DNA from 2 places in the Photobacterium sp. GB-72 genome. Region 1 is predicted to be linked to the other one. Evidence: predicted binding sites of a transcription regulator. Region 1 holds the regulator's gene; the other holds the start of a gene.
What was found. The regulator CRP, encoded in region 1, controls carbon source genes, mostly activating them, when cyclic AMP is high. The targets are predictions, from matches to a motif close to TGTGANNNNNNTCACA.
Positions count from the first base shown of each region.

Region 1 (15,369 bases):
TGCCCCTAACGCCATGGATAATCCAAGCGCCTGCATAATCAATGCAATACCAAGCACTAACAGTAATGCCGCAACATTAAACAGTTCACGAACACCACTCATCACCACATAACGAAACAGTGGACGAAGTAAAAAATGTCCACCGACAAGGAGTACGGCGATACCCCCTAACATCCAAAATGCATCATTCCAACTCCCCCCTTTACCACCAGCGAGAGCTGGGAGTAAAGCAAGCATTGGGATCACCGCTATATCTTGAAATAGCAGTACCGCAAAACCCGATTGCCCCGTTTCACTTCCTGATAATTGCTGCTCTTCTATTACACGCAGTGCAATTGCTGTTGAAGATAACGCCAGCCCCATGCCAATCACGGCTGAATCGCGCCACGTCAGCGAAGGTAAAAAGCCATTAAGGCTCATAACCACTACGGCAATAACCCCACTGGTGATCACCACCTGTCCACCACCTAACCCTAAAATGGGTTTACGCATTTGCCACAGTGTTTTCGGATTAAGCTCTAAACCAATCAGAAACAGTAACAACACAACGCCAAATTCAGAGAAATGGAGGATAGCATCAACATCGGAGATCAAGCCTAAGCCCCAAGGGCCAATGGCAATACCCGCAATCAAATAGCCTAACACTGAACCTAAGCCAAGCTTTTGCGCCAAAGGGACGGCAATAATAGCTGCGGCCAAAAAAACCACACTTAGAACAAGGAAATCATTGGTCATTGTTGGTCTCCTTCTTCGTTAAGCTAATTCGAGGCTCAATAATCAAAGGGTTCGCTAACCATGATTGGTATGCGCGTGCATGTTGGTTTAATTCATCCTGCGTGACGCGTCTTGCCCAGTGCAAGATAAGTGGCGGTAACCAATGCATTTGGCAAAGATCAGCACAAATTTCAAATGGCTTTAAAATGGTATCAATACCATAACGGTTATAACCATCTGGACTATAAGCTTCTGCTCCACCGCCAGTCGTGATCACCGAGCGCCAATATTTACCCACGGTTTCATTACCGTCACCGTGAGCGAAGCCTTTGCTTAACACTCTATCAAACCACTCTTTCAACAATGATGGGCAGGAATACATATAGAGCGGATGCTGGAAAATAATGATGTCGTGACTCGCGATCAGCTCATGCTCTGCGACAACATCGATAAAGAAATCGGGGTACGTGGCATATAAATCATGCACAGTAACGTGACCTAATAGCTCAATGTCTTGCAACATTGCGCGATTAGCAACGGACTCATCAGGATCAGGATGAGCAAAAATAATGAGAATTGATGGTAAGTTTTGTCGTGTCATAACATCCTTTGACAATCGTTCATATTCATCATGTGCAACAATAAGGACTTGCTCAGTATTATTCCATCATACCTAATTGTTAACAAACATGATCTTTTGTTTATCATTTGTTCAGCAAAACGTAACCTAAAGCAATAGAGAGATGTTAGCCACTCTGCGCTGTTTGAGTTAGACTTCCGCCCATAAGTCCAGTTTATTTAGTGGAGCGGGCAAGACCCCGGCAATATTGATGATTATCTTTTCAGATATCCAACTTCTACGTGGTGGCAAAGTATTACTTGAAAACGCCACTTCAACGATCCACCCGGGCGACAAAGTCGGTCTTGTCGGTAAAAACGGTTGTGGTAAATCGACCCTGTTCGCTTTACTGAAAAATGAGCTCAGCTTAGATGCTGGCAACTGCCAATTTCCGAGTAACTGGGAAATGGCATGGGTTGCTCAGGAGACACCTGCGTTAGAGCGCGCAGCTATTGAGTATGTCATTGATGGCGACCGTGAATACCGTGAACTTGAACGCCAACTCCTTGCCGCAGAACAAGCTGATGATGGTACTAAAGTCGCAGAGCTTCACGGTAAAATGGACACCATTGGTGGCTATAGTATCAATGCTCGTGCGGCTGAATTACTTGACGGCCTAGGCTTTTCACAGCACCAGATGCAATGGAACCTGACCCAATTTTCGGGTGGTTGGCGTATGCGTCTTAACCTTGCTCAAGCGCTATTATGCCGCTCTGATCTGCTACTACTCGATGAGCCAACTAACCACTTAGATTTAGATGCCGTAATGTGGCTGGAAAAATGGCTCCAAAGCTACCGTGGTACCTTAGTGTTAATTTCCCATGACCGTGATTTCTTAGATCCTGTGGTTAACCGCATTATCCATATTGAAAATCAAACCATGCACAGTTACACCGGTAACTATTCATCGTTTGAAGTACAACGCGCCGAAAAACTGGTGCTACAACAAGCGATGTACCAGAAACAACAAAAGCAAATGACGCACATGCAGTCATACATTGAACGTTTCCGTTACAAGGCCAGTAAAGCACGCCAAGCGCAAAGTCGTATTAAAGCCCTCGAACGTATGGAAAAAGTGTTACCGGCTCAGTTTGATAACCCATTCAGTTTTGAATTCCGCGAGCCAAGTGCTCTGCCGAACCCAATCTTAATGATGGATCAAGTTGCCGCAGGTTATGACGACTTACTGATTTTAGAAAAAATTCGCCTGAATCTTGTTCCTGGTAGTCGTATTGGCCTACTTGGTCGAAATGGTGCCGGTAAATCGACTCTGATAAAAATGCTATCGGGTGATTTACCAGCGAAAGCCGGTGATATGGCGTATTCGCAAGGGGTTAAAATTGGTTACTTTGCCCAGCACCAATTAGAAACCTTGTACCTTGATGATACCCCAGTTCAGCATATGGCACGTATTGCGCCACAAGCAACCGAGCAACAACTCCGTGATTATTTAGGTAGTTTTGGTTTTATTGGTGATAAAGCACTAGAAAAAGTCGGTCCGTTTTCTGGCGGTGAGAAAGCCCGCTTAGTGCTAGCACTGATTGTATGGCAACGTCCTAACCTATTACTGCTCGATGAGCCAACCAACCACCTTGATTTAGATATGCGCCAAGCACTAACGTTGGCACTGCAATCTTATGAAGGTGCAATGGTTATTGTCAGTCACGACCGTTACTTACTACGTGCGACAACCGATGACTTATATTTAGTACATGATCGCCAAGTCGTACCGTTTGATGGTGATTTAAATGATTATCACAAATGGCTTACCGAGCAACAGCGTAATGAGCGCCGTGATCAACAAGCAACAAAACCTGAAACCAACAAAGATAACAGCGCGGCATCGCGTAAAGAGCAAAAACGTTTAGAGGCAGAGTTCCGTAAACAAACAGCCCCTATTCGTAAAGAAATCACCAAGCTTGAAAAGCAAATGGATAAGCTCAATGCCATCATCACCGATGCTGAAACCGCATTAAGCGATAGCAGTATTTATGAGGCCGAGAACAAAGTCCGTATGAATGAGCAATTAAAACTGCAAGGCGATGCAAAATCGGATTTGGAAGATGTAGAAGTTGCTTGGATGGAGTTACAAGAGCAATTAGAAGAGATGGAATCTCAATTTAGTGCCGAATAATATCGCCTAACACCTATAACGCCAACGAGTACTTCGTTGGCGTTGTTATTTTTAGTTATCTAGAACAAAGGGCAACCACTACCAAATCATCATCACGCATGCTGCCGTTAGTGCTCCCATCGTCTGATTAAACCGAATCGTGCGACGTTCTGATGTTAGCCAATGACGTATCACCACTCCAGTTGCAGTCCATAGCGAAACGCAAACAAAACCCACCACGAAAAATACCGATACAATCATTAATATCGATAACCAATAGTGCTCCCCGCTAACGGCGAAGGTGCTTACTGCCGTTGCTGACATCATCCATGCTTTAGGATTAACGTATTGAAACAGAGCAGCAGAGAATACACTCATCGGTTTCGCCTTCACTGTTTGCTCTGCTTTACTCATGCTGCCAGCGGTGGCTATTTTCCATGCTAAATACAATAAGTACGCACACCCAACAACTTTTAATACCTCGTGAACCATAGGATAACGTTCAAAAATAATGCCGAGCCCTGCCGCCAGTAAACTGATCATGCTCGCCATACCCACACTGATCCCCGTAATATGCGGAACACTACGCCAATAACCAAAGTTTGCTCCAGAGGCGGTCACCATCATATTGTTAGGCCCCGGCGTGCCTGTCATTAATATGGCAAATAAAATAACTGAGATGATTGTTGATCCTTCCACACACTTTCCTTAATAAACGATAGAAATAAAACTATCCAGATCATCCCTCACGAAATTGTACCGATACAATTTTAGTTATTTCGCGACAACATAAAAAATCTCTGGCAATACGGTTGTTTTGTGCGCACAATTTAACCTAACAAGGGAAGTTATTAAGATCAAAGGATTTATTGTCACCATGACAATCGAGAAAAAGTTATTAAATATCCAACTTATCGCTAAAACTAAAGAACCACTTTATCGTCAAATTGCAGATGGAATTGCACGAGCTATCGAGCAAGGTGACATCGCAATTGGGGAGAAACTCCCCACACACCGCGCACTTGCCGATCAATTACAGGTTACCGTCGGTACAGTGACACGTGCTTATGCAGAAGCGGAACGACGTCATCTTGTCGAAGCACGTATTGGGGCTGGGACGTATGTCTGTGATAACAATAAAAACCATCACTGGATCTATCAATTAGAAGAGTTACAGACTGAAGAATGTAATTTCGGCTATAACATTCCTCCGCGATTTGATCGCAGTGAGATGATAAGCAACGCCATGGCAAAAATTAGTGCTAATCCCTCGCAATTAAATGACATGATGTTGTATCAGCCACCACAAGGGATCGATAATCATCGTCATATCGTTTGCCAATGGTTAAATCAAAAAGGCATTGATGTTTCATCAGAGCAGATGTATTTCACCTCAGGCGCACAACATGCTGCGGAATTATTGCTGAGTATTTTCTGTCGTGCTGGTGATACCGTGTTAGTCGAATACTTTTGCTACCCCGGCTTTCTAACCCTTGCTCGTCAACATGGTATTACCCTAAAAAGTGTTGAGATGGATGAAGATGGGGTGATCCCTGCCAGTCTCGCATCGGCCTGTGAACTCTACCAACCACGGCTAATATATTTAACACCAACCCAGCAAAACCCAACTTCGGTAACAATGCCGCTCTCTCGTCGTGAAGAAGTGATTAGCGTGTGTCGTGAGCATAATGTGTTAATTGCGGAAGATGACGTCAACGGATTACTGCCGCCCTCACCGCCACCGCCTTTAATCAACCTAGCACCTGAACATGTAATCCACATCGGAGGGTTATCAAAATGCCTCGCACCAGGACTTCGCTTAGGTTACATCCAAGTGCCGAAACAGTGGCAGCAACATCTAAGTGCAGCACTCTATAACCACAGCTTAATGATCAGCCCACTGCTCTCTGCTATCGCTTGTGAATTAATTGTTCAAGGTGATGCCGATCGGGTATTAACGACCGTTCGTACTGAAATACAACAACGGCAATTATTGGTACAGCAATACCTTGGTGAGTTTGCCATTACAACCCAGACTTTTAGTTTTCATGTTTGGCTGCAATTACCAGAAGACTGGCGCTTAAGTGATTTTATGGCGGCAACAACAGCCCGTGGGGTTATAGTTAAATCAGCAGAATTATTTACTCCTAGAGGTAATCATATTCAACCAGCAGTACGGCTCGCCATTAGCTCACCGCTAAACCAACAGCAATTGATCTTTGGCTTAAAAACCATTGCCGAGTTATTACGCCACCCCCCTTTATCCCATTTTTCGCTGTAACAGAGGATATTCATGTCTCAATTTACGCCAGCATCAGGATTACAAAATCCACACATTCAAACCTTATTACCGCGATTTGTTCGTCGCCAGCCACTATTCACACCTGTGACGCAACGACTGACCACACCTGATGATGACTTTCTTGATCTCGCTTGGACAGAAGCTCCTACAGACGATAGCAAACCATTAATGATCCTATTCCATGGTTTAGAAGGCAGCTTCCATAGTCCGTATGCCAATGGACTATTATATGCTGCAAAACAACAAGGTTGGCTTGGGGTTATGATGCATTTTAGAGGCTGCAGTGGTGAGCTAAACCGTCAACCTAGAGGCTATCACTCAGGTGAAGTCAATGATGCTCGCTTTTTCATTACATGGTTACGTGAGCAATTCCCCCTACGGCCTTTTATCGCAGTGGGAGTATCCCTTGGCGGTAATATGCTGATTAACTATCTTGCAAAATATGGTGATGACAGTGATCTCGTTGCCGCTCAAGCGGTATCTCCCCCATTAAATTTAACCTCATGCTCGGCACGTATTCAACAAGGTTTTTCTAAGATCTATCAGCAATATCTACTCAACTCGATGAAGCGCACAATGGCAAAACGAATAACACTTCATCAAGATAAAATGCCTATCACCCACCAGCAATTAGCTGCGATAAATACGGTATGGCAATTTGATCAGCACATTACCGCCCCTCTCCATGGTTTTATTGATGCTGACGATTATTATCAACGTTGTAGTGGCCTTCAACAGCTCAACTTGATCAGTACACCACTGCGGATTATCCATGCCAAAGACGATCCGTTCATGACCGAATCGGTGATCCCATCACAACCATTGCCGAGTAATATCGACTACAACTTATATGAAAAAGGTGGCCATGTTGGGTTCGTTAGTGGTTCTATTTTTAAACCGACGTTTTGGCTCGAACACAGCGTTCCAACATGGTTTAAAACCAAACTCACCACTCCTCAATAGGGCTAGTGATATTTTTATCATATACTGCGCGTATCAGTAACGCAGTCGACGAGACATAAAATGATCATTCCTTGGCAAGATATCGCCCCAGAAACACTGACTAACCTGATTGAACAATTTGTGCTACGTGAAGGCACTGATTACGGTGAAGTTGAAATGAGCTTAGAAAACAAAGTGAATTATGTGATGCAGCAACTGAAATCCGGTGATGCTGTGATTGTATTTTCTGAATTGCATGAATCTGTCGACATAAAATTACGCAATCAGTTGCAATAAGTTTTATTAATGTGAGTCGTGCCCAGAGAGTTACGACTCAAAACTTGCCTCCGCTAGCAGTTTCACTTTTCAATCCCGACATCCCTGTTAACTTGTAGTAGCATTGTTGCCCGATCAGGTAATTTTATTATTGCCTGCTTTCTCATTTATCTTTCGATAATCAACAACGACAAGGTTAGTCATGTCTGCAAAACATCCTATTATTGCAGTTACTGGTTCATCAGGAGCAGGAACCACGACGACTTCTGAAGCATTCCGAAAGATGTTCAATATGATGAACATTAATGCGGCATGGCTAGAAGGCGATAGCTTCCATCGCTATACCCGCCCTGAAATGGACACTGAGATCCGCAAAGCTAAAGAGCAAGGTCGACATATCAGCTATTTTGGCTCAGAAGCCAATGACTTTGCCCAATTAGAGCAATTTTTCAAACAATATGGTGAAGATGGCACAGGCCGCTTTCGCCGTTATCTACACACATTTGACGAAGCCGTACCCTACAACCAAATGCCCGGAACGTTTACTCCGTGGCAACAGTTAGCAGAAAACACTGATTTACTCTTTTATGAAGGCTTACATGGTGGGGTTGTCGATGGCGAGATCCATGTCGCACAGCATGTTGATCTTCTTATTGGCATGGTACCCATTGTTAACTTGGAGTGGATCCAAAAAATTGTTCGTGACACGAGAGATCGAGGGCACTCTCGCGAAGCGGTGATGGAGTCAATCGTTCGCTCCATGGACGATTACTTAAATTATTTAACTCCGCAATTTTCACGCACACATATCAACTTTCAACGTGTACCAACCGTTGATACCTCAAACCCGGTGAGTGCCAAAGGGATCCCAAGCTTAGATGAAAGCTTTGTTGTGATCCGATTTCGCGGTTTAAATAATGTCGATTTTCCGTATTTACTTTCCATGATCCAAGGCTCATTTATGTCACGTCATAACACGCTTGTCGTCCCTGGTGGAAAAATGAGTTTTGCAATGGAATTGATCATGCGCCCCCTTATCGAGAAACTGATTAATACAGGGAAAATCAGTTAAGTTTGCACAAACGAAAATAAATAGAAAAAAGGTTGGCACAAACACCAACCTTTTTCATCTCAATCATTATTAAGCAGTGATGATTTCATACGAATGAGTCAACTTAACCTTTTCACCAATCATCAAGCATACAGAGCAATATTTCTCTAAAGAATCAGCAATGGTGTTAGCCACTAAGGTTTCATTTAAATCAAAACCTGAAACAATAAAATGCAAATTGGCTGCGGTAAATAAACGTGGCGCTTGCTCTCGACGCTCAGCTGAAATAAGAACCTCACAACCCACAATATTTTGCGCTTGGGATTGTAAACCACTGACAACATCTACTGAGCTACACCCTCCCGCCGCCATTAATACCAATTCCATTGGACTTGGAGCTTTATCCCCTCCATTACCATCCATGACTACACTATGACCGGAGCTAGATTGACCTAAAAAAGTCATATCTTCTACCCATTTTACTCGGGACTGCATCGCTTAATCCTTATTCAAACGCCCAATAATTGTCTCTAGTCTTATTGATTAAATAATGAATGTAAATCCTAATTCTCCGCCTTAATAACAACTTTTTTCCTCTCTAAAAATCGTCGTAATAATCATTACTTATCGCACCACTTAAAATTATCTCGCCGCATTGTGATCCTGTGCACAGTTATCCATATGAAATGAACGAATCTACTAGATCAATATCAAGAAAAAGGCGCAGAAAAAGGATACACTCTAACTTATTCAAGTTAGCTTGCAGCCCAGCGGCTGAATGGATACCCTATCAGTAGGCAGTTTTTTTTCTCGTGATAAAAGTTAGAAAAGAAACCAATGCTGTTGGGCAACAAATGCAGAGGAAGTTAGTAATATGGTTCCAGGTAAACCGCAAACAGATCCAACTTTAGAGTGGTTTCTTTCCCATTGTCATATTCACAAGTACCCATCGAAAAGTACGCTGATCCACGCAGGTGAGAAAGCAGAAACGTTGTACTACATTGTGAAGGGTTCTGTTGCTGTACTAATCAAGGATGAAGAAGGTAAGGAGATGATCCTTTCTTACCTAAACCAAGGTGACTTTATTGGTGAGCTTGGCTTATTCGAAGAAGATCAAGAGCGTACTGCTTGGGTTCGTGCGAAAAGTCCTTGTGAAGTAGCAGAAATTTCATTCAAAAAATTCCGTCAGTTAATTCAGGTTAACCCTGATATTCTGATGCGCTTATCTGCTCAAATGGCAAGTCGCCTACAAGTGACAAGCCAGAAAGTAGGTGATTTGGCATTCTTAGATGTTACAGGTCGTATCGCACAGACATTGCTAAATCTTGCAAAACAACCAGATGCAATGACGCACCCTGATGGCATGCAGATTAAGATCACTCGTCAAGAAATCGGTCAAATTGTTGGCTGTTCTCGTGAAACAGTGGGTCGTATTCTGAAAATGCTTGAAGAGCAGAACCTAATCTCTGCTCACGGTAAGACGATTGTTGTTTACGGTACGCGTTAATTTTTAACGTCTTTAACCGTACGAAAAAAGCCGCACACTGTTGCGGCTTTTTTATTTCTGATTGATTAATAATCCCCCCCATAAATACCTTTAAAAAGTGTGCCATTAATTAACTTGTATTGCTCAAATTAAATGCTAAATTCAAGCAATGAATGGACTTCATCTTTTTTTGGTTTTTATATGGATATTGAACGTTTTGCCCCGAATAGCTACACCACTGTACCTGGCGCTATCGCTCCTCAACCTACAACTATTGAGATGACAGGCTTTAGTGACCGTCGTTGTTATTTAGAACAGCAAACAGGTTTACGTCGCTGTCCTGTTGAAGACAGTGGTATTTGGGGATCTCCCCTAGATAATTAACAGATTTAAAAAAAGCAGCCAATTGGCTGCTTTTTATTGCATTGTTTACACTGTTCAAGAGTTATAAGTACTTTCAAAGATCTTATCTGCCGAAGCTTCTACAAATCCGGTATAAATCTCACCATCTGGCTGTAAATAACGTTTAGCAAACTCATAAAATCCGCCAGAGACCAACATCTCACCATCAGAAAACGTGACCATGACTTTATCAGCCATGGTTGCTGATTGCTCTAACATCACAGTAGGATCGCCTTTTACCGCACCTCCCGCCTGATTAATGTCAAAACCACTTGATTCGAGAAAATGGTTCACTTCAGAAATTTCATTAAATTGCTCAAGCTGATTAATATCAACAGTAAAATGATTAGCACCAAAACCATGCGCTGCCACCCACCCTGCATATTCACTTTCTGCATTTAAAAACTGATAACTATCACGGCTTAATTGCCATGGTTTACCTTGAGAAAGAAAAGCAGGATCAGCAAAATAAGCATCATCAACTTGATCGACAAGCTGACGTACTTCTGTTTGTAACTCTGTTGAACATAATCCTAATTGCAGTTCACTAATAAATACTTTAGGCGCAGCGGGATCGGGGTGTTCAAAGTGCTCTGCATATAACTTTTTCGCTTTGAAATGATATCGACCTTTGGGTTTATAACCTAACGCAATAAATGGAGCCGCTAATCTTGCTAAACCACATTTAGGTAGTGCAAAGGTACGCAACGCAATATGATCATTTCTAAGTGGCGCATCTTCGGTAAGTAATTGCCGAATATTCAGCGCTGAAGGGCATAATCGCTGAGTATAATCTTGCCATAACGCGGTAAATAATTGTTCCATGCTGCACAATCCTTACTGTAAGTAATACAGTGAACCTATTAGTCTCAGAGTGAAATACCCGGAGATAACTGCTCAGGTAAGCATGTTGCCTCACCTTCCATTGATGCCATTGGGTAAGCACAATAATCAGCAGCGTAGTAAGCACTTGGGCGTAAATTACCAGATGCTCCTGGGCCACCAAACGGTGCATCTCCACTCGCTCCCGTTAACTGGCGATTACGATTTACAATCCCCGCGCGAATATGATCAATAAAATATTGCCATTCACTATCATCGGTTGATACAAGCCCGGCTGATAAGCCATAACGGGTGTCGTTCGCAAGACACACGGCTTGAGCAAGATCTTGATAACGCACTACCTGCAATAATGGGCCAAAATATTCTTCATCGGGTAAATTTTCGATATTCGTAACATCAACGATCCCAGGTGTAACCACCGCTCCCTGTCCGCGCTTTGCCTCTACCAATACTTCGCCACCAAGCGATACTAATTGTCGTTGAGTTTGCACAATATTGTCTGCGGCTTGGCGGGAGATTTGAGGCCCCATAAACGGCGCAGGCTCGGCAAATGGTCCATCGACAACAATAGCTTTGGTTGCTTCCACTAAAGCTGCCAACAACGCATCCCCTTCGCTACCCAAGGGTAAGTATAGTCGGCGAGCACAAGTACACCGTTGTCCTGCGCTGATAAAAGCAGATTGTAAAATGGTATAAACGGTAGCATTGAGATCACCATAAGCATTGGAGATCACCATCGGGTTATTCCCCCCCATTTCTAATGCCAGCATCTTGCCCGGTTGACCTGCAAATTGGCGATGCAGAATATGCCCAGTATTGGCACTGCCCGTAAATAATAAACCATCAATATCTTTTGAAGCGGCGAGTGCCTCTCCAGTTGGGCGAGCTCCCTGCATAAGATTAATAACCCCATCAGGTAATCCGGCTTGTTGCCAGAGTTTCATTACAACTTCAGCCGTTTTAGGCGTTAATTCAGAAGGTTTGAATACCACCGTATTACCTGCAAGCAATGCAGGTACGATGTGGCCATTGGGTAAATGACCGGGGAAATTATAAGGCCCAAATACAGCCATCACCCCTAATGGTCGATGACGTACAACTGCTGTCGTACCTGCGATATCTTTCTCGCGTTGGCCTGTCCGTTCATGATAAGCACGTAAAGAAATCGCCACTTTCCCCACCATTGCTCCTGCTTCTGTTCGCGTCTCCCATAACGGTTTACCCGTTTCTTCTGCTATCGTAATGGCAATATTTTCACTATTGGCTTTCACCAGCTCAGCAAATTTTTCCACGATGGTTTGGCGCTCAACAAGGGAAGTATGACGCCATTGAAGTAATGCTTCACGCGCGGCATTCACCGCTTGCGAGACTTGCTCACTTGTCGCGGCTCGGCCTTGCCAAATCACTTCATCAGTAAAGGGGTTGAGCGATGCCATCTCATCACCTAAACCATCAACCCATTGACCCGCAATCCATTGACTCATACTTTTCTCCCCTCTTTATATTCGTAGTTTTACAGCTCAATAAAGCGCACAGGCTCACCGGTATTAACCATGAGAGTATCAGCGACCTCTTGCGTCATAACCACGGTTTGCGCTTTATCATTGATTTCCAGTGGGCTCGCAACCGCACGAAAATCAGTAAATGATGTATTCGCCACTAGGCACTGCTGTTCACTTTGATGATCGTTAATTTCAACGATATAACGCTTTGAGTGGCGAACCGTTTCAACATTACGTACATCACATTCAACCGTCGGGCCTGCATCAAAAATATCGACATAACCACGGCATGAAAAACCTTCATTTTCTAGCAAACGTAATGCAGGACGCGTGTTGTCATGAACTTGACCTATAACCGCTTGGGCTTCTTTGCTCAGTAAATTGACGTATATCGGAAGTTTAGGCATTAAGTCCGCAATAAAGCCTTTTGCTCCGATCCCCGTTAGATAGTCAGCATGAATAAAATCAATCGAGAAAAAGTTATCTTTTAGCCATTGCCAAAAAGGTGAGTTCCCTTCTGCATCGGAAACACCGCGCATTTCAGCAAATACCACATCGGCGAAACGATGACGATGCTCTGCCATCATTAAAAAGCGCGCTTTAGACAATAGACGACCATTTAAACCTTCACGCCATGGTGTACGTAAAAATAACGTGCAAAGCTCGGTATCTCCGGTGTAGTGATTACCTAATGTCAGTAACTGTACGGTATTGTGTACCCCTAATCGACGCGAGGCATGAACCACAGTACTTAGATGATAGTTATAAAAAGGGGCTTCTAAGCCAATCGCCGCTTCAATGGCTGTGGTGCCTGCTATCTCGCCGGTATCTGTATCTTCAGCGACCATCAGGTAGCCTTCATCCTCTGGGCGAACGACATGTTTGGCAAAGCTGCGCTCTGAATGAGCAATGCGGTTACGAAGCATTTCTTCGTTAACAGGTAATGAAGTAAAACCATGACCTGATTCTTCAGCGCACTGCATGAGTGCAGAATAATCATCAGCGATGATAGGACGAATAACCAGCATCGACTTCCCTCCTGATGCAGGTAGTGACTATTGTCACTAACTAGATGGATAACAATAAGTCTTATAAGATAACTGGCAGTCGTTCCTCAACTGCCAGCAGCAATGCAAAGTAGAATTACTCGGCGTTATAGAGTGTTGCGATAGCGCGTTCTAGACGAGCCATACCTTCATCCACATCGGCTTTTTCAATCACTAGCGATGGCGTAAAGCGCACAACACTCGTACCAGCAACTAGCATCATTAAGCCTTCTTTGCCAGCTTGAACAAGAATGTCACGTGCACGACCTTGCCACTCTTCTGTGAGAGACGCTCCCAGCAGTAAACCTTTACCGCGGATCTCAGCAAAAATTGGGTATTTAGCATTAATCGCTGTCAGCCCTTCACGGAACCACTGTTCACGCTCTTTCACGCCAGCTAGAACATCGGGTTTACTCACTTCATTAATTACCGCTTCTGCGACAGCGCATGCTAACGGATTACCGCCATACGTTGAACCATGAGTACCGACTTTTAAATGTTCTGCTAATGCTGTTGTGGTAAGCATTGCGCCAATTGGGAAACCACCACCCAGTGACTTAGCCGTCGTTAAAATATCAGGTGTTACACCTAAGCCTTGATAGGCATAAAAATCACCGGTACGACCATTGCCAGTTTGGACTTCATCAAATATCAATAGGGCTTGGTGCTTATCACATAACTCACGCACGCCCTGAACAAACTCAACGCTCGGGCTAACCAAACCACCTTCACCTTGCAATGGCTCCATCATCACCGCACAAGTTCGCTCAGACATAATCTCAGCTAAAGCTGATAAGTCATTATAAGGAATATGCGTTACCGCTTGAGGTTTAGGGCCAAAACCATCTGAGTAAGCTTCTTGCCCACCAACAGTAACGGTGAAAAAAGTACGACCGTGAAAACCTTGATGAAAGGCAATAATTTGATCTTTTTCAGCACTAAACTTATCGACCGCATAACGGCGAGCCAATTTCAGTGCCGCTTCGTTAGCTTCAGCTCCCGAGTTAGCAAAAAAGACTTTGTCAGCAAAACATAACTCAGTGAGTTTTTTCGCTAAACGCAATGCAGGTTCATTAGTTAACACATTACTTAAATGCCATAACTTATCGGCTTGATCTTTTAATGCATTAACCATAATTGGATGGCAATGACCCAGACAACTCACCGCAATTCCACCGGCAAAATCGACATATTCACGATCATGTTGATCCCATACTCGCGCACCACTGCCACGTACTGGGATCTCAGCCATAGGTGAATAACAAGGTACCATTACCTCATCAAATAAATTACGTTCTACTCTTTGCTCTGTAGTCATCACATTATCCTTCTGTGTATAACGCTATAATCATAGTATTTACATTTTATTAACCTTTGCCAATAGCAGAATATTTTTTTTGCTCTTTGGCAACGATGCTTTTTTTAATAAAACTGACATAGTTATGCGTTATCTCGGCAAGTTTATTAACCAACAAAGACAAAAAGGTGTGTTTCCTATCAGGAAATGAATAGCACAGAGAAATATGCTAGTGAATAGCTTTGCAATTTCAACAAATGAGAGTTGGAAATATAAAAATAGAAGATGTGTGGTTGATATCGCGATTTTAAGACAGGAATATAATAAAAATCGCGATTTAATTCGAAATCTAGCGCTTAAGAAAGTTGGCTAATAAGGCGTGCCCTTGCTCCGTTAGAATACTCTCGGGATGAAATTGCACCCCTTCTAACGGCAATGTTTTATGAGCGATCCCCATAATTTCATCAAGTTCCCCTTCACGCTCAGTCCATGCTGTAATGTTAAAGCAATCTGGCAGCGTATCTTGTTTAACGACTAAGGAATGATAACGAGTCACTGTTAATGGATTATTTAACCCTTCAAACACACTGGTATTATTATGCTTGATCGGAGAGGTTTTACCATGCATCACTTGCCTTGCTCGTACCACATCCCCACCAAAAGCTTGTGCTAACGATTGATGACCTAAGCACACACCTAAAATAGGCAATTTACCTGCGAAGTATTCAATGGCTTGTAGTGATATACCCGCTTCATTTGGGGTACAAGGTCCAGGA
Region 1 is NZ_PYNV01000010.1:140,152-155,520, reverse strand. Features, by position in the region: gene kefB (glutathione-regulated potassium-efflux system protein KefB) at 1-735, opposite strand, end outside; gene kefG (glutathione-regulated potassium-efflux system ancillary protein KefG) at 725-1,315, opposite strand; gene C9J40_RS12925 (ABC transporter ATP-binding protein) at 1,545-3,467, shown strand; gene C9J40_RS12920 (LysE family translocator) at 3,546-4,145, opposite strand; gene C9J40_RS12915 (PLP-dependent aminotransferase family protein) at 4,324-5,727, shown strand; gene C9J40_RS12910 (hydrolase) at 5,740-6,711, shown strand; gene C9J40_RS12905 (YheU family protein) at 6,772-6,987, shown strand; gene C9J40_RS12900 (phosphoribulokinase) at 7,169-8,038, shown strand; gene C9J40_RS12895 (OsmC family protein) at 8,108-8,512, opposite strand; gene crp (cAMP-activated global transcriptional regulator CRP) at 8,892-9,524, shown strand; gene C9J40_RS12885 (hypothetical protein) at 9,705-9,887, shown strand; gene C9J40_RS12880 (DUF1338 domain-containing protein) at 9,942-10,730, opposite strand; gene astD (succinylglutamate-semialdehyde dehydrogenase) at 10,775-12,232, opposite strand; gene astA (arginine N-succinyltransferase) at 12,262-13,278, opposite strand; gene C9J40_RS12865 (aspartate aminotransferase family protein) at 13,394-14,614, opposite strand; gene C9J40_RS12860 (aminodeoxychorismate/anthranilate synthase component II) at 14,943-15,369, opposite strand, start outside.

Region 2 (15,369 bases), on a different contig from region 1:
TTAAAACATTCTTATCTTATTGATAAATAACGTAGCATCGCAAAAAGTAAAAATCTACATGCAGTCAACATTCAACACTCATACAGTTAGCATGGGTATTCTTATAGGGCATTATTTAATATAAGAAAAGATCCCGTAACATGTTAAAAAAAGTCTGCTATTGGCTTAAGCGATTCATTCAAGATCCCTTTTCGCATTTCCTTATCGCGGGTGCTGTGCTGTTTATTGGTTATTCACAGTATTACTCGTCTACTTCTGTAAACACCATTTCAGTGACACCGTCACAAGTTGAGCAACAAAAAAAAGACGATACGCTTTATTTTGGTTCCCCCCCGTCGAGCACAGAACTAAACAAAGACATTAACCATGTAGTGTTAAAACAGATGCTATCTCAACAGGCATTAAAATTAGGCTTGGAGAAAGGCGATCCAAACTTAAATGAAATGTTGATGCAACGTTACCTGTCCTATGTTTCACAGTTAGCTAAGATCAATGCCACCAACACAACCTTATTACATCAATACTATTTAACGCATCAAGCGCGTTATAAGCATCCCGATATGTACTCATTGTGCTATCACTTTTTAACGCCACAAGAAGTGCAACACCCTATTGCTACGATGGATTCTCAACAATGTTTAAGTGATGTGAGTAAGCAGGCATTATTGGCAAAGCTGGGTACAAAAACAGTAGACGCATTAGCCGCACTAGCACCAAACCAATGGTCAACACCGATTGATACTCCCTTTGGCGCGATAGCAGTAAAGGTACTCGATTATCAAAAAGCAGGCGTTCTCAGTTTTAAGCAGGCCAAGCAACAATTATCACAAGATTTTGCCCGTGATGATGTTAATAAAAAAATAGCTGCCGTTATTAAGCAATATCACATTGCACTACCCGCAGGTTCAGATTTTACCGTTAACACAAAGACACTATTAAACAATGTATAAGCACATCTCTTATTTTATGTGGCGCTTAGTTGTTGGCACAGTCGTTGGCGCCCTGATTACGGTAGTAATGGCACCACTGGCAATGGCGCATCCTTATCAGCCCTCAGTGGGTTTGATCACACAGTTAGATAATCAACAATATAAGTTGGCGTTAAAACTACCGGTAATTGCAGGTGAACATACACAAATAACACCCACCTTAACTAATGGCGGCACGGTACGTTTATTGTCATCACAGCGAAGTGACAATGGTTTCGGAATGGATGAACAAGATTATTTGCTGCAACTTAAAGCGAATACATCATCACCGACTCTGGTATTTAACGGACTAAAAACAGGCCAGCTACTCACGCAGTTAACGCAAAAAGATGGGAAAGTGAGTACGCTTGCGCTGTATAAAGGGCATAACAGCCTACACTTAACCGATAAGATCTCGATTTGGACAACAATAAAGCTATTTGTCACCTTAGGTATCACCCATATCTTAACGGGGATTGATCACCTAATGTTTGTGGCGGGCTTATTGTTATTTACGCGCGATTTTAAAACCTTCTTAAAGGCCATTACCTGTTTTACCTTAGCCCACAGTATTACGTTAAGTTTATCTGCGCTTAATCTGGTACACATTCCAGAGCCGCCAGTAGAAACGGGAATTGCACTGAGTATTTTGTTTTTGTGTTATGAGCTTACTCGCCCTTATGACAAACAACATCCAACATTAAGCCGAAAATTTCCGTGGATAATTTCATTTTCCTTTGGTTTGTTACATGGATTGGGGTTTGCCAGCGCATTAAAAGAAGTAGGATTAAGCCAAACCAGCATTCCATTAGCCCTCGCCTGTTTTAATATTGGTGTTGAGATCGGGCAATTGATCTTCTTATCGTTTCTTATCGTGCTATTGAAGTTGTGCGCTAAAGTGCCTGTATTTCATCATAAGTTCTTTCAAAAAGTGCCTTTATATACCATGGGGATCATGGCGTCTTTTTGGTTTATTCAACGGGCGTACATTATGTTCCATGTTTTATAGTGGAAGTTACAGAGAACATATATTGTATTTTTGCTGCTAGCTTGCATTCACCAATACTGTAATAGTGGCAAGACAAAAATAAAAACTGAAGTTAGTAAAGGAAGTCATCATGTATATTGCAATGAACCGTTTTAAAATCCGTTTAGGCTCTGAGCAAGAATTTATCGATATCTGGAAGAACCGCGATACCTACCTAGATACCGTACCGGGTTTTCAATCATTCAACTTGCTTCAAGGTGCATCAAGCGATGAGTACACCCTGTTTGCATCGCACTCAGTATGGGATTCTCGCCAAGCGTTTGAAGACTGGACACAATCAGAAGCATTCCGTAAAGCTCATGCTAATGCTCGCGGTAATAAAGACATTTACTTAGGTGCACCAAACTTTGAAGGGTTTGAAAGCTGCCTATAATTTACATTTAGCAAGAAATATATACCCAAATACGATTTACCTGTGTTTGGGTATTTTTATTGCCTAAATGCTGAAGAGATCTTTAAACATCACAAGATAAAACACCACCGCGATCACGCCTAATAGCCAAGCTAATACAGTAAAAACAATGCCCAAATACATCACTTTCTCGCTGACCAGCTTAGAGATCAGCTTTACAGAAAGATAAGATGAAACGATAAAACCAGAGCCGACTATCAACAAAACAACATTGATCAGAGGATGGCTAAGACTCTCACCATGAAGCAACATATAAGTACCAATCGTACCCGCAAAAGACAGTACGGGGATCAGATATATAATCAGAAATATCGCTGCAGTGCTCACATTTACTCCATCTTAGTTTAGGCGCGATGACACGTCACAATGCCGTTCAACATTTATAACAGCACCTTACGTACCTAGCCTTGCAAGGTAAACGTGCCACAACGATATATACACATAGTCGTGCGTTGTATCACATTAGATATAAGTAAAGAAATTGGCAGATACATTACCTATCACACCACACTTATAGAAAATTAAGTCACTTCTCTAACAAACACTTGTTATCACTAAAAAACAATTAATAGCTTTTAAATTAAAAGACTTAAGTGCAATTGTTAACAAACAAAATAGATAACGTATTCCCACTTCGCGAATGTTAAATAAATGCTAAAATTAAGAAAATTTATTAAAAATGATATGCCTATTGTGAAGAAAGAATCGATACTTTTATCTGCACATCGCAAATTCAATTTATTATTGAGTGACCTTGTGCTGAGCTCAAAAATTGAACCTTTCCTAGAGCAAATGGTTGATATGGTAGAAAGTTTTTTACCAGGCAGTAAAGTATCCATTCTCACTTTAAATCAACAACAAGGCACCTTACATACAGGGATAAAGAACAACCTTCCTGATTTTTATAATGAGGCTGTTAATGGTATCAAAATCGGAAAAAATGTAGGAAGTTGTGGTGCTGCTGCCTTTCTTAACAAAACAATCATTGCTAGCAATATCAATGAACACCCAAACTGGAAGCCGTTTTTAGCCGTTACACAAAAAGCGAATCTACATTCTTGCTGGTCTGTACCTTATACCGATTCAAACTCAAATGTATTAGGCACATTCGCCATTTATCATAACGAGCCTAAATCACCTTCGGACATTGAAGAAGAAATCGTTAATGTGGCAGCACTCATTATATCAGTCGCTTACGAGAAATTAATACTCGAAGAACAGCTACGCTTTAGCGCAACACATGATGAATTAACCAAGCTTCATAATCGTACTTATTTAAATGAAGTCGCAACTAAATTTTTATCACTGTGCCTACGAAAAAATTTAAAAAGCTCACTGTTATTTATCGATCTAGATAAATTTAAATTAGTGAATGATAATTTGGGTCACAAAGTTGGTGATGATCTACTTGTTTTAGTTTCAGACGTTATATCTCAACAAGTACGTGACTGTGATATTGCATCCCGTTTTGGTGGCGATGAGTTTATTATCGTAATGGAAAACACCCATACAAGAGATGGTACTCAAGTCGCAAACCGACTTCACGACGCTATTATGGCCAAAGTACCATCCGATATATTGGATTTAGGATTTGGTGTAAGCATTGGTGTCGCAACGTCAACAGAAGAAAATCAAGCCTTAGATCAACTCATTCAGAAAGCAGACCAAGCAATGTATCATGCAAAGCAGCACCGTTTAGGTGTTTATAGCGATACGTCACTTTAACTAAAGCAGCATATCTTTGAGTAAACTTTCTCACTGATCTGCAAATAATCTTGTGCTTACTCCCGTTATCTTTCATCCAAAATGTAATTATTTCACATTATAAATTAAATCAATTCCAACACGTAAATTAAGAACCATTAGATTGATTTTCAACCTACCGACATGTTAATAAATTGTTTAATTTATTTTAAGTGAACAAATTTTAAGCAGCCAAGATGAAACGTATTATCAAAATCGGATTATTATTATCACCTGCTATTTTTATCTTATGGATGATAACCTTTCCTCCTAAAACTGACATGAGTGATTTTAATTGGACTCAAACGTCTGAACAAAATGATTGGAAAGTTAGCTCCCCCAAAGCAGAAGGTTTTAACCCAGATAAGCTAATTGAACTTCACCAACAAGTAACCTTACGTAAGTCAAAAAAGATGCAGTCATTGCTGATAACACGGAATGATAAATTAATTTTTGAACAATATTACCCTGTTAGGCACTCTGGAGATGGCACCCCAATGCCAGATTTTTTTCCACCTTCACCCGATACGTATCACAATATAAAATCAGTTACCAAGACGGTCACATCAACATTAATTGGCCATCTTTTATATAAAAAAGAAATAGCCAATACTGATGTCTCGCTGTTTGATTATTTTAATAAAAAAGATATCCCCAATTTTGAAAAGAAAAGGCAAATTAAACTTCGACATGCTTTAGATTTCAATAGTGGTCTTGATTGGGCAGAATGGCATGAAAGACATAGCGATGCGATGTCCATGTGGTTATCCGATGACCCTTATCAATATATTTTCCAAAAAGGTATTAAAGATCAGCCCGGTAAAACATTTGTCTATCAAGGAGCTATGAGTGTATTACTAGGTGGAGTAATAGAAAAAATCACAAAGATGAACCTTAAAGAATATACCAATCAAGCACTATTCCAACCACTAGGTATCACTCATTATGATTGGTTTGCTCATGAAGTGACCGGTGATTATTTAGGTTCATCAGGTTTATATTTACGTCCAAGAGATCTTGCGAAGTTAGGACAACTTTATATAAACCAAGGGGTATGGAATGGTCAGCGTATTTTTTCAAAACAATGGGCACAAGAGTCTTTAAAACCTAAAGGTAAATTTTGGCCTAATAAGTCTATTGCTTACGGCCATAACTGGTGGTTTCCAACAATAAAAAAAGAGGGTAAAAAAATAGATATAGCAGGAATGAGAGGTACAGGTGGTCAAGAAGTTTTTATCATTCCACAGCTCCAACTGACGATTGTTATCACATCAGGTGCGTATATGGATCAAGATGATACTTACCCTTTTAAGCTGATCGTCGATTATATTCTGCCGTCACTTGGGATCGACGAAGCCGAATATATAACATAAAGTATTTATACGAGTACCGTTAGTTATGTAAGCTTAAGGTACTAATAATTTGCTGTATTTGGCTCCCTTTTTATTTGAATGCATTTTCTCTTTTTTATAACGTTACGCATCACGCTCTCCCCTTCACCACCGAGGTCTTATTCACCCACCTCGGTGGTGGTTTACAGAAAAATTTTATTCTCCTGAGAGCATGAGCTGTTAGCGCAATTTGCTCTTTCGGAAGAACCGAGACATTAATTTCTATCCAAACCAATAAACCCAGCAGCAATATCTTTAAGTAAGCTTTCTAACTGCTCTGCAAATAAAATAGTGACGCCATCAGTATTTTGGAAGTCCTATATCTCAACACCACGATTAATTTATCCGCGTCTCGCCTTGCCTATTTGCCCTTAAATACGGGATACTTAATGTTATGCGTGCTTAGGGTTTTACTCTTAAGCGTTTAACGACTTAAATACAATAAACTGCTGAATTTATAAGCGGTTTTAACAACAAGCCATTGCTTAGATAAAGAGTAATAATAACAACCGTAATGGCTATGGATGATTTATGAACGATAAGAACCAAGCAACACTTTATTGGATTGACTACGAGACGTTTGGCGCAAGCCCTGCCAATGATCGTCCTTGCCAGTTTGCGGGTGTCCGTACTGATATGGACATGAACATTATTGGTGAGCCACTCGTTATTTACTGTAAGCCACCAGCAGATTACTTACCGTCACCTGAAGCGTGTCTAATCACGGGTATTACACCGCAAGAAGCGATGGAAAAAGGCTTATCAGAGCCTGAGTTTATTGAAGCCATTCATGCTGAACTGTCAAAACCCAACACATGTGTTATTGGTTACAACAACGTTCGTTTTGATGATGAAGTAACGCGCTACTCCTTATACCGTAACTTCTTCGACCCATACGGTTGGGCGTGGCAAAATGGTAACTCGCGTTGGGATTTATTAGATATTATGCGTACTTGTTACGCATTACGCCCAGAGGGTGTCAACTGGCCGCTGGATGATGAAGATCGCCCTAGCTTTAAACTTGAAAAGCTGTCTGTTGCCAATGGTATTGAACACGCGAATGCTCACGATGCAATGGCTGATGTTTACGCGACAATCGAGCTGGCTAAAATCATTAAAACGAATCAACCTAAGTTGTTTGATTACCTGTTTGATTTACGTCATAAGCGCAAACTACAAGAATTAATCGATATTGTTAACTTAACACCGTTAGTGCATATCTCTGGCATGTTTGGTACTGATTTTGGCAATACGAGTTGGATTGTACCAATAGCATGGCACCCTGATAATAAGAACGCTGTTATTACAGTGAACCTTGCACTTGATCCTACCCCATTAATTGAGCTTGATGCCGACCAACTGCGTGAGCGTTTATATACTAAGCGTGTTGATTTAGCGCCAGATGAATTACCGGTGCCCGTTAAAGAAGTGCATTTGAATAAGTGCCCTGTTCTTGCTCCAGCTAAAACATTAAAAGCTGAAGATGCCGCGCGTTTAGGGATTGATAGAGAGCAATGTTTAAAGAACCTTGCCTTGATTAAACGGCACCCTGAAATTCGTGAAAAGTTAATCGAAATGTTTAGTGTTAAACGTGAATATGCGGCTAACGATAATGTTGATGCGATGCTCTACGATGGGTTCTTCTCAACAGCGGATCGTTCAACCATGGATATTATCCGTGAAACAGCGCCCGATCAGTTAGCTTCCCTTGAAATCAATGTCGATGACAAGCGTATTAAGCCGCTGTTATTCCGCTATCGTGCCCGTAATTTCCCAATGACGTTAAGTTATGAAGAGCAAATACGTTGGAAGCATCATTGTCAGGATTTCTTTGAGGTGAATATGCCAAAGTATATGGAGAACTTTGAGGCAGTCGCCTACGAACATGAATCTGACGAAAGTAAGATGAAGGTTTTACACTCACTTTATGATTATATATCTAAATTGGTTTAAGCCTTTTTACTAACACGATAGCGATGAATGAAGCCTATTACGTGACTTTCTTTTTGAATGTCGCGAATAGGCTTCTTTTTTTTAAGATTTTTATGTAGTGATTTATTTGATGATTACGTCATTAACGTTAACAATTAAAGACAACAATAAAACGGCTCACTGATTTGCGTTTATTAATAACGGAATAGCGATCATTGATACCGTGACGCTCGAGATCTATTAAGCGGTAGGTGTGCACTATGACAACACAAACCCTATTGAAATGTTATAGCTACGACAAAATAGATTTTTTTCCTGAAAAGCATCTATTGATATGGAAAGATCATACGCAAACGTTATTAACGCGAGAAGAATCTCGGTTATTAGAAGTGTTATGTCTCTGCGCTGGAGAAGTGATTGGAGCCGATTCACTCTACCGTAAAACGTTTACATCATTAGATGCGTTTGAAGAAACCAGTGATCACAATTATGACTTGAACTTACTACTGGTATCACTTACAGGGAAGTTACAATGTAACGGAGTAATGGCGATACCTATCCATGTTGTGCCTCACTATGGCTTTCGTGTCCCATTACCTTCGAAAACATCACGTCGACTGCCTTTTACTACCCGCCCTTGCCCTCGTGCTACCCCCTCTAAAAAAAAGCCATTGTTATTCAATAAGGCATGGTTTAAGTATGTGGTAATTGATTTTATTTGGCTAAAAGTGACGATTCTTTTGACACTTGCCGCGCTCATTGGTCTATTTTTGTGGAATTAAGCATCAATAAATATCACGCGATCTACATTTTTTAACGAATTATCTAAATAATGCTCTTTTTTGTGTGACAAATAACACGTTTATTTGTATGATAAATAAAATTTTCTAGCATTACTTTTTTTACTATGGATTACATTCGATCTTTTGCCATTGTTATGTTTTGCTTTTTACTTGGTCAAGGCATACAACATCTGACTCATTTGCCGATCCCTGGCAGTATTATTGGCTTGTTTTTACTGTTCTTTGGCCTCGTTACTGGCATATGCAAAACAAAATGGGTCGATAAAACCTGTAATTTACTCATCAAACACATGGCATTGCTATTCGTGCCTGTTGGAGTTGGCTTAATAAACTACCTTGGTTTAATTAAGCACAATGCAACTATCATCTTTGCGAGCACATTAGGCAGCACATTAATTGTATTGCTTGTGATCGGCCTTGCGCTTCATCATAAGGAAAAAGAGTCATGATCTGGTTAGTTGCAACGCTAGTGGTATTTTACAGCATGCGCTATTTAGCAATGAAGATTCGTAATCCACTTTTTAATCCATTGCTCATTTCGCTGATTATTTTAATCGCTGCACTGCATTGGTTACAGGTGCCGTATGAAACCTACTTTGCAGATAACGAAATAATTAACTATTTGTTAGGTCCTGCGGTAGTGGCCTTAGCCTTACCTTTATATCAGCAACTGCCTTTAATTAAGCGTAAGTGGAAAACCATTTTAAGTGCCTGTTTTGTTGGTAGTATCTTGTCAATGACATTTGGTACCTCCATTGCGTTTTTAATGGGTGCTGATGCTCAACTTGCAGCCAGTATTTTACCTAAATCTATTACCACACCACTTGCGATGGCCGCTTCTCAACAAATTGGCGGGATTCCTGCGATTACAGCAGCAATGGTGATTATTGTTGGTCTATTTGGTGCGGTGTTAGGTTATCCAGTGATGAAACTGGTCCGTATTTACCATCCGTTAGCAAAAGGGTTAACGATTGGTACGGTATCTCATGCTTTAGGTACAGCAAAAGCTGTCGAAGAAAATTATCAAGAAGGGGCATTTAGCTCATTAGCGTTAGTGATCTGTGGGATCATGACAACGTTACTCGCTCCCATCATGTTCCCTATTTTAGAACACCTGTTTTTCCACTAAGTTAGTCCTATCTCATGTTATGAGCTTAAACACTAATTCTTATTAGTTTTAAGTTCATAATGTTTTGATAACTATTTATTACAGGAAAAATTACATTTACATGTGTGAGTTCGCTCTCGATAATGTACACCATCCTGCGCTATCATTATTAATGTGACTCAAATCACACTTGATTAATGGCAATTAACTTAGAATGTTTCTCCATCAACAATACGGAGTAACACACCAATGCACGCAAAAGTTATGGATGCATTAGGTCAATTACCTAAAGAGCTTGCATCAGCTTTACGACCAATTATTGAAGATAAAGATTTTGATTCAACAATTAGTCCTGAACAATTTGAACAGTTAGTTTCCCAAACTAATTTATCTGATACTGATCTTCGTCTTGCTCTCCTTCCTGTTGCTGCTGCTTACGCTGTTGTTCCTATTTCTAATTTCTATGTTGGTGCTATTGTTCGTGGTACATCTGGTCGCCTATATTTCGGTGCAAATATGGAATTTGTAGGCGCAAGTATGGCGTGTACGATCCATGCTGAGCAATCTGCAATTAGCCATGCTTGGATCAAAGGTGAAATAGGCATTAAAGACGTAACGATTAACTACAGCCCTTGCGGTCACTGTCGTCAGTTCATGAATGAATTGAATACGGCGCAAGATTTAGTTATTCAACTTCCTGAACGTCAGCCAATGACACTGCAACAATACCTGCCTGAATCTTTCGGCCCTGCTGATCTTGGGATTAAAGATGCGCTATTAAGCGACATTAATAATGGTATTACGATTGCTGAGCAATCAGAGCTTGCTGTTGCTGCTTGTGATGCTGCAAACCGCTCTCATGCACCGTACTCTAAGAACTTCAGTGGTGTTGCATTAAAAGCCAAAGATGGTCGTGTTTTTGTGGGTATGTATGCTGAAAATGCGGCATTTAACCCAAGCCTACCACCGCTGCAAGTTGCGCTAATCAACATGAATATGTCAGGTTACAAACTATCTGAATTAGTTGAAGCGGCATTAGTAGAAAGTGCAGAAAGCCTAATCAGTCAATTAGCGCGTACTCAAGCACTACTAGAAGCACTAAATCCTGATATTCAAATGACTTATGTTGCTTACTAATCGTTAGTGCTAGCAATATCTGTTGATGTAAGACCGCCATAATAGGCGGTTTTTTATTGCCTAATGCATTCAACACAATCAGTTATATTGGCTATCTAAAAACAAAAGCGTATTATCTCGCTATGCTTTTTTGACGAAACCAATTTTTAATGTCTGATTCACATACCCCAGTTCATAACCCAGTCCAAGGTGCCGGATGGATGCTTTCTGCAGGCCTTGCCTTTGCGATTGTAAATAGCCTTGCACAATTTCTCAGTATTAAGCTCCATGTCTCTTCAACTACTTTTGCGTTAATCCAATACTTTGTTGCACTGGTGGCTATGCTGCCATGGCTGAGAACCATGGGTATTCGCCGTTCACTAAAGACAGAGCAATTCTTCCAGCACTGTTTCCGTGTCTTTCTTGCGGTGATTGGTATCCAACTCTGGCTATGGGCACTTGCCTATCCTGTTCCTATTTGGCAAGGCATTGCACTGCTTATGACTTCACCGTTATTTGCAACTATTGGCTCAGGTGTATTACTAAAAGAGAAAGTTGGCGCTGCACGTTGGTGCGCAACGCTTGCTGGCTTTATTGGTGCAATGATCATTTTAGAGCCGTGGTCTGATTCATTTAGTATTGCGACATTATTACCTGTCGGCGCTGCGGTTTTCTGGGCGGGTTATTCTTTGATGGTGAAAAAGCAATCTACTACAGAATCACCAACCACTGTTGTGATGTATTTACTTATTCTGATCACGCCATTTAACTTGTTACTGGCTCTACCTGATTTTACTATGCCAACAGGCGGCACAACATGGACATTAATCATCGCTGCTGGTCTGTTAACCGCACTGGCACAATGGGCGATTGCTAAAGCCTATGCCGTCGCTGATGCGTCATTTGTTCAACCATTCGACCACGCAAAATTACCACTAAACGTGTTAGGTGGTTGGCTTGTATTTGGTTGGGTACCACCGGGTCGATTATGGTTAGGTGCGGCGATTATTATTGCTTCTGTGGCCTTTATCACCCAGTGGGAAAAGCGAAAATAGCAAGTAACAACCGTACCCCATAAAAGATTCACTAACCGCCTTCTTGGCGGTTTTTTATTATAAGCTCTAAAGCTTTTCTAATATTTACTATTAAAGTCTATTTAAATCCCGACGCAAACGTTTGCTTAAATAAAAAAACAAGGTATTATCACGCCCAACCAACACTATCCAACATAAATAGTAAGGAATAATAATGTTAGGTACAGCTAATGGTTCAAATGCAACACGTGTTTTACTTTTAGGCTCTGGCGAGCTTGGCAAAGAAGTCGCGATTGAATGCCAACGTTTAGGTATTGAAGTGATTGCCGCAGATCGCTACCCCAACGCGCCAGCAATGCAAGTTGCACATCGTAGCCATGTAATTGATATGCTCGATGGCGAGGCGTTAAAACACATTATTGAACTAGAAAAGCCCGACTACGTTGTTCCTGAAATTGAAGCCATTGCCACTGACACGCTTGTAGAATTAGAGCAGCAAGGTGTTAACGTTGTGCCTACCGCTAATGCGACGAAACTGACAATGAACCGAGAAGGTATTCGTTGCCTAGCCGCTGAAACCTTATCGATTCCTACATCACCTTATGAATTTGCCGATCAATTTGATGATTTCTCAGCAGCGGTACATCGCGTTGGTATGCCATGTGTCGTAAAGCCAATTATGAGTTCATCAGGTAAAGGTCAAAGCGTGATTAAAACCGAGGCGGATATTGAATCTGCTTGGCAATACGCACAAGAAGGCGGTCGTGCTGGTGCGGGTCGTGTGATCATTGAAGGCTTTGTTGATTTTGATTACGAAATCACCTTATTAACTGTTCGTGCGGTCGATGGTGTGCATTTCTGTGCACCTATTGGTCATCGTCAAGAAGATGGGGATTACCGTGAGTCATGGCAGCCACAGCAAATGTCTGAAGCAGCATTAAAAGCGGCACAGGATGTGGCAGAAAAAGTAGTGAACGCACTTGGCGGTTTTGGTTTATTTGGTGTTGAGCTATTTATTAAAGGCGATACCGTGTTATTCAGTGAAGTCTCTCCTCGCCCACATGATACGGGTATGGTGACGCTTATTTCACAAGAGTTATCAGAATTTGCGCTTCACGTTCGCGCTTTCCTTGGTTTACCCATTCAACACATCACCCAATATGGCCCATCAGCTTCTGCAGTGATCCTTGCTGAAGGTGTATCATCAAACATCCGTTTCGATAACCTGTTACCTGCACTCTCTCGCCCACAAACACAGATCCGATTATTTGGTAAACCTGAAATTAATGGTCGTCGTCGTTTAGGTGTCGCGCTTACACGTCGAGAAGATATTGTTAGCGCAGTAAATGATGCCGTCAATGCCGCTGGTGATGTTGAAGTCATTTTCGATTAACCACGCTTAACCCAGCATATTACAATTTCTCTATCAGCAAAAAGGCATGGTTTCCACTAATAAGAAACCATGCCTTTATTTTTATCTGTACTTTATAACAACAAGTTATACTTCAATTAACCATACTTCTTCGGCAAATCGCGATAAACCACGTTGGCGACGAGGATGACTTTCATCGGCATCATCACGTTCAAGATGCGTCACTTTACAACCCGCAAATAATGCTTCAACGTCTGCTTTTGGCACTGAGAAAGGAGGCCCTGCCAATTCATCTTGTGGGTAGTCTAACGTCACCAACAAAATACGACCGCCAGTTTTAACCAACGATAACAGTTTGTCGACGTACATTTGTCGCATATCTTCTGGCATTGCAATTAATGCAGCGCGATCATAAACCACATCGACAGGATCGATATTTAGCGTGAAGTAATCACCTTGGTAAATCGAAATCTCATCAAATTGGTAAAGATGTTGATGGCCAACGCCTGTCACTAACGGCGTATACAGGTTTTCTGCAAAAAAGGCTTTAACTGCAATATCACTCAGCTCAACCCCAATCACGTGGTCATGTTTTTGTGCTAACCACACAAGATCTTCCGACTTACCGCACATAGGGACAAACACGCGATCATCACGTTGTGCATTTAACGCCGACCAATGCTTGATCAGTAACGGATTAACCTCTGATAAGTGAAAACCAATTCGATTTTCTGCCCAGCGTGAGTGCCAAAATTCTGCATCCATTTTATGACTCGACTTTTTCTAATTAAAATAATAATGCTGAAATAATAACATAGGTCAGTGGCTTTCAAAGAGTGCTAACAGTCGCTTTTTATAACTTCGCAGTGACTGTCAATTTTGCTATCTTTGCGCTTAAAACGGGATAACGCTGCTGACTTCAGAGTGAGCTAAATCGCGTAATAATGTTAAACCTTGTTGTAACCGCTGCTCAGAATTAATAGCCATTAGAGACAAACGGATATGCTTCGGATCGTCGCCATTTGCATTAAAATAACGCCCACTACTGACAATTAACCCTTGGTTTTTTGCTTCCATCACAAAGCGTTCCTGCTGCCAATGTTGAGGCAACGGCCACCAGATTTGAAAACCAGTTTCATTACCATCATGGCTTAAAATATCACGGGCTAGTTGTTGCCTTTTACAGGCAGTTTCACGCTGGTTTTCTGCTAACTCAAAGGCTTCACCACTCTCAATTAACTGCGTTGCCGCAATATAATTTAGCGGTGACGATAGCCAAATGTTAGCGCGAATAGTGGCCTGTAAAACCGCGATATGTGATTCGGGTACTTTTAAAAAGCCACAGCGTAAAGCAGGACTAAGGGCTTTTGATAAACCTGAAATATGAAAGCTATGCAGTGGAATGCGATTACTGATCGCGGCGATAGGATCTGGATTTAAAAAGCCGTAGATATCATCTTCAATTAACCAAATATTATTGCGTTCAATCACTGTTGCAATGGCATCTCGTCTTATTGGCGGCATGGTGATACCTGTTGGGTTTTGATGAGATGGCACGACAATGACTAATTTAGGCTGATGTTGAGTGATCACCTGTTGCAGATCATCAGGGCACATTCCCTGCTCATCAAGTTTGACCCCAACCACATGACGACCTGCTGCTTGAGCGATCGCCATAATACCGGGGTAAGTTAAGGCTTCTACCGCGATGGTATCACCAGGCTCTGTTAACGTATGAATAAGTAACGATAAGCCATGCTGTGCGCCATTCGTCAACAAGGTATTTTTAACATTCCCCCCTTCCAAACCAAACTTTTTCGCCCATGTTACAGCAGCCAAACGATGGCTTTCATGGCCTGAATGTTCGGTATAGCCCATTAAATGACAACTCAGTTGCTCTGCCGCATTCATCATGGCATCACGCAGTGGAGACAGGTTTTGAGACAAGCAAGGTTGCAAGATAGAGAAGTTAAAATCAGTTTCATCATCAGCAGGTTGAATGACATCGCTGAGTCTTGATGGTGAGCATACAAATGTTCCACGCCCAACAAACGATTCCACGCGTTTTTTATCTACCAGTAACTGATATGCTTTAGCTACCGTCGCGGGAGTGGTGTTTAATTCATCCGCAAGTACACGGTGTGTCGGCAATTTAAACCCTTTCGGATATTCACCATTGTCTATGCGTGCCTCTATTGTTTTTGCTATTTGTTTATATTTAGCGACACTCACAGTCTGATCCTATATTTATCATTATCACCAATCACTTAACTAACTTTAACCAAGTTAGCTCAAAAATGATACCTTAAATAAACAAATTGACATATGTCAATGTAACCCCTAGTGTACTAACCATCATTTGGTAACCATTTAGCTAACAATGAGCACAAATGGATAAAATCTGACATTACAAAGGTAGTTACAACCTTTAATAACAAACGT
Region 2 is NZ_PYNV01000021.1:1,023-16,391, forward strand. Features, by position in the region: gene C9J40_RS18630 (peptidyl-prolyl cis-trans isomerase) at 141-950, shown strand; gene C9J40_RS18635 (HupE/UreJ family protein) at 943-1,977, shown strand; gene C9J40_RS18640 (antibiotic biosynthesis monooxygenase) at 2,087-2,389, shown strand; gene C9J40_RS18645 (hypothetical protein) at 2,453-2,755, opposite strand; gene C9J40_RS18650 (sensor domain-containing diguanylate cyclase) at 3,185-4,153, shown strand; gene C9J40_RS18655 (serine hydrolase) at 4,369-5,544, shown strand; gene sbcB (exodeoxyribonuclease I) at 6,094-7,515, shown strand; gene C9J40_RS18665 (hypothetical protein) at 7,755-8,276, shown strand; gene C9J40_RS18670 (CidA/LrgA family protein) at 8,402-8,746, shown strand; gene C9J40_RS18675 (CidB/LrgB family autolysis modulator) at 8,743-9,426, shown strand; gene cdd (cytidine deaminase) at 9,655-10,542, shown strand; gene C9J40_RS18685 (DMT family transporter) at 10,692-11,576, shown strand; gene purT (formate-dependent phosphoribosylglycinamide formyltransferase) at 11,770-12,948, shown strand; gene C9J40_RS18695 (thiopurine S-methyltransferase) at 13,054-13,692, opposite strand; gene C9J40_RS18700 (PLP-dependent aminotransferase family protein) at 13,822-15,159, opposite strand.
Region 2: a site for CRP is predicted at 9,530-9,545, ahead of cdd (cytidine deaminase). Genes of this name have one in related genera too.